2 regions of the Undibacterium sp. Di24W genome follow, and region 1 is predicted to be linked to the other one. Evidence: predicted binding sites of a transcription regulator. Region 1 holds the regulator's gene; the other holds the start of a gene.
The links. The regulator FliA, encoded in region 1, starts transcription of late flagellar genes. The targets are predictions, from matches to a motif close to CTAAAGTTTNNNNNNNNNNNGCCGNTA.
Positions count from the first base shown of each region.

Region 1 (2,473 bases):
ATGCAGTGATAAAAGAGGTTTCACCAGGATTGTCTGTCACGAAAGTCGCTAATATCATTCCTAAATCTTTAGGATTGCCACAAAGCGGATATCGTGAATTGTCAAAGGTGTTTGACCTAGCTGCAAATAGATCCGATTTGGTTGTGGTCGATTGCGAATTGAACTCCGACGATTCGTTTATTTTGTCCTCATTTGATGATAGTGAAATGTTGATTCAAGTGTCGACTGATCCAGCAACGATCACTAATGCCTATGGCTTGATCAAACGCCTGAACAATCGCTTAGGCAGACGCACTTATAATATTGTGGTATCCGGCGCGACAGAAGAGCAGGCTCAACGTGTATTTTCGAATCTGTCGCTAACCGCTCGGCGCTATTTGGCAGTAGAGTTGAACTTTGTTGGCTACGTACCTGAAGATATGTATTTGAAGCGAGCCACTGAATTGGGGCGAGCCGTGATTGACGCTTTTCCATTGTCTAAAGCAGCAAATGCTTTTGTTCGCATGGCGGACAAACTGGTGTCTTCTGCGAGTGGAAGTTTTCAATTGAATTCAATACCTGCTTTAGGTGCTCATTTGGAGTATTAACTAGTTTATATATGTACACAGCAAGCGGCAAATCAGATAAAAATTCTATACTTACTGAGCACGCTCCGTTAGTGAAACGTTTGGCTTATCAATTGAAAGCACGTTTGCCACCCAGTGTTGAAGTGGATGATCTGGTTCAGGCTGGAATGATAGGCTTGCTAGATGCAGTGAATCGTTATGAAGACAATCACGGTGCACAATTTGAGACTTATGCTATCCAGAGGATACGTGGCGCTATGTTGGATGAGCTGCGTAGTAGCGATTGGTTACCACGAGGTGTGCGCCAAAACATGCGCAAAATTGAAACTGCGATGAATGAGCTACAACAAAGGTTGGGGCGACCACCTATGGAAACCGAGGTTGCCAAACACTTGAAACTCAATCTTATCGACTATCAAGAGTTATTGGGTGAGAGCGGCGGACATCAACTTTTGTATTACGAAGACTTTCATGACGCGGACACGAAAGAGCATTTCCTCGACCATTTTTGTAGTGATGAGCGCTCGGGTGATCCCTTGCAAGACTTGTTGCATGGTGATTTTCGCGATGCGGTAGTGTATGCCATTAATAATCTCCCGGAACGTGAGAAATTATTAATGGGCTTGTACTATGAGCAAGAACTGAATTTGAAAGAAATCGGCGCGGTCATGGGTGTTTCTGAATCGCGGGTATCGCAATTGCATAGTCAGGCAGTGGCGAGGTTGAGGGCATCTTTGAGGGAGCGCGCGTGGACCGGGCTAGCTTAATTGGTATTATCCTTGTTGTTGCAGGCATTCTCTCTGGACAGGTCTTGGAGGGCGGACACCTTTCATCTTTGCTTCAGCCTGCAGCTTTCGTGATTGTGGTGGTCAGTACCATAGGCGCGGTATTGCTTCAAAGTCGCCTGCCAACTTTTATACGTGGTATCAAATTGCTCAAGTGGATTGCAGTGATGCCCGAGGATAAGAGCAAAAAAAATGTAACGGATGCGTTGGTCTGGAGTGTGGTTGCGCGGCGTGAAGGATTTTTGAGCTTGGAACGCTATATTAGTTCTTCAAAAGATCCATTTATAGAAAAAGGATTAAAGCTGGTTATCGATGGGGTCGATCCCGAACGGCTTAAAGAAATTCTTGATGTTGATATCGCTTTCTATGAAATGGAGCAGCGGCAGGCAATTAAGATCTGGGATGCTGCTGGCGGTTATTCTCCAACCATTGGTATTTTGGGTGCGGTTCTAGGGCTGATTCACGTTATGGAGAATCTCTCTGATCCAAGCAAATTAGGTAGCGGTATCGCTGTTGCGTTTGTCGCAACCATTTATGGTGTGGGCCTCGCGAATCTTTTTTTCCTGCCCGTCGCGAATAAATTAAAAGAAATGGTGGGAAGAGAAGTTGTCAGGCGTGAGATGTTGGCAGATATTTTTTTTAGTATAGCGCAAGGCGACAGTCCACGAATTGTTGAAGAGCGACTGTCGAATCATCGGACATAAAATTACATCTTTGATATGGCACGTAAAAAATACGCAGAAGAACCAGATAATCATGAACGTTGGCTAGTATCTTACGCCGACTTTATGACCTTGTTGTTTGCTTTTTTTGTCGTGATGTACGCAATATCTTCTGTCAATGATGGTAAGTATCGAGTGCTTTCTAATGCTTTGAATGGAGCGTTTGGAGCCGTTGTTGTCCCAGGTGGCGTTATTCCAGACTTAAAAAATTCTCAAACTTCCTTGATTGATAAATTTCCGGTAATTAAGCCGCGGAATGCCGAGTCTTTGCGCAAAGAACGCGAGAAAATGACTACTGTTGCTAAAGACATTTTGACCGTCTTGGAGCCATTGGTACGAGAGGGTAAAGTTCGAGTTACTCAAACGAGTCGCGGCGTTTCAATTGAAATTAATGCTAGTT
Region 1 is NZ_JBMPOP010000004.1:380,670-383,142, reverse strand. Features, by position in the region: gene ACO0KZ_RS10845 (MinD/ParA family ATP-binding protein) at 1-587, shown strand, start outside; gene ACO0KZ_RS10840 (RNA polymerase sigma factor FliA) at 599-1,333, shown strand; gene ACO0KZ_RS10835 (flagellar motor protein) at 1,315-2,055, shown strand; gene motD (flagellar motor protein MotD) at 2,071-2,473, shown strand, end outside.

Region 2 (2,473 bases), on a different contig from region 1:
AATTCAGGAAGATCGGGTGTTTTTGATAGAGCCTCTTCGGCAAGATCTATCGCCTCTTGCAACTGTCCATTTTGCCGCATCGCGTCGATTAGGTTGGGATAGACCTGAAACAAACCTGGTTGCAACTCCAACGCTTTTTTATAACAGGTAATCGCCTCTTGATAATTTGCGTCTACACGGTAGGCCAGTCCTAAATTGTTGTAGGTAAAGGCTTGATTTGGTACAAGCTCCAATGACTTTAAAAAATTGGTAATCGCCTCCTTAGCACGTCCGACCATCCTCTGTGCATTACCCAAATTATTATAAGCAACCGCCATTTTGGGATCGATTTGAACAACACGACTTAAGAACCGCTCTGCTTCAGCGCCTCTATCTTGAGAATTAAGACTACATGCCAAATTATTCAATACATGAGGATTATTTGGTAGCAAAGCGAGTGCTTGACGGAAAGCAATTTCTGCATCAACAAACTTCTCCCTCTCTAATAAAGCCAAACCATAGTAATCCCAGCCCACGCCATTTTTCGGATAATGTTGAATTAACCATAAAGCCCCCTCTTCCCACAAGTCAATCGCACGGTCGGTCTGAAGTCTGGTTAACAATTCATAGTAGGCTTTGAATTCAGGGGCAATACCCAGACAAGAAAATCCTTTCTTGAGCGAGGTCAATGTCTCTTTATACAGACCCATCTCAAATTGGAGCTTAGCAAAAAAATAATTTACCTCAGCCGAGTTTGGGAAACTATTTAAAATTTCTCGATTTCGCGCATATGCCAAATCACGTTTCCCCTGATCATAGAGATCTCGAACTTCACGCATTTGACGTTCCAATGCCGTACTAGAAGTTTTCGATTTACTCATTTGTATCCCTTTGCGATCAAAAAAACCTCATTAACAAATTAAAGTCATCTGTACTGTGAACCATTTTATCCTAGATAATCAGACTTAATTTCAAAAATAGACACAAGAAAATATCTTAGTTTCACCCTTAAAGTTTTCAATAAAACTGCCGATAGGCGACCAAACTCGAGTTACTTTAGGAAAAAAATATTAGTTTATTTTGGGAAATACGCTAAATGTTTTCGGTGAGCGCCCGATAAAGTTTGCAACGGCGGTGCAATGGTCAACAAGACAGACCGAAGTTCAAGCTAAGCGTCGAATCGAATTAACCAGTTAGGAGAACCATCATGTCTTCATTTATTAATACCAATATCGCGTCTTTAAATGCACAACGCAATTTATCGACTTCCCAAAGTTCATTAAATACTTCATTACAACGTCTGTCTTCAGGTTTGCGTATTAATAGTGCGAAAGACGATGCTGCAGGTTTAGCGATTTCCGAGCGTCTGTCTTCACAAATTGGTGGTCTGAACCAAGCCGCTCGTAATGCAAATGACGGTATCTCTCTCGCTCAAACGGCTGAGGGTGCTTTATCTCAAATCGGCACTAACTTACAACGTATTCGTGACTTGGCTGTACAGTCTGCCAATGCGTCTAACAGTGTCACTGACCGTGCGGCCTTGAACAACGAAGCAACGCAGTTGATATCTGAAATTAACCGCGTCGCTAGTAATACTAACTTCAACGGTGTTAATCTGTTAGATGGCTCGTTTTCTTCCCAAACTTTCCAAGTCGGCGCAAACGGCACAAGCAATGATCAAATCTCGATAGCCTCAATCGCAAGTGCGAAATCCAATGCGCTCGGTGTTGGTGCCGGATCATCTAGCTCGACGACAGTAACTGGCGCAGGTGCAGTAACGACTAACACCTTTGCAGCTGGCGATCTGTCTATTAACGGCTATCAAGTAGGCGCCAGTGCAACTGATGGTGTGTCTAACGTCAATGCCAGTGCAAGTGGCATCGCAAAAGCGGCAGCAATTAACGCGGTCAGCGGACAGACTGGTGTTACAGCAACTGTCGGCTCGACAACTGTTGCTGGCGCCTCTAACAGTTCGGCAACAGCAATCGCTTCTGGTGATATCACTATCAACGGTGTGAACATCGGTGCGTTGTCTGCATCGACAACAGGTGCTGGACGTGGTGCGCAACTTTCTGGCGCGATCAACGCCGTTAGCAGTCAAACAGGTGTGACAGCTACTTTCAACACTTCGACAGGCGCCATTGCGCTAACTGCTGCCGACGGTCGCAACATTGACGTTGTCACAAGTACCAATGCGGCGGCAGTGACAGCCAATACTGGCTTGACTCAAACATCGGGCGTAACAACGATCGCAACGTCAACCTTGACTTTGAGCTCAACAAGTTCCGCAGGTATTACGGTCGCAAACGGCGTTGGCGGCGGCTTGGCAGCGGCCAACCTTACAAGCGGTTACACCTCAGCTACTGTGACAGTCGGCGCGGGCGTCTCATCACTTAACTTGAGTACGGCGGCGGGAGCGACAGCGGCATTAACCACCATTGATTCCGCATTGCAATCAATCAATACTTCTCGAGCTTCTTTAGGTGCTTATCAA
Region 2 is NZ_JBMPOP010000003.1:551,757-554,229, reverse strand. Features, by position in the region: gene ACO0KZ_RS08715 (tetratricopeptide repeat protein) at 1-860, opposite strand, end outside; gene ACO0KZ_RS08710 (flagellin) at 1,187-2,473, shown strand, end outside.
Region 2: the regulator FliA is predicted to act here: its motif matches at 988-1,014, upstream of ACO0KZ_RS08710 (flagellin).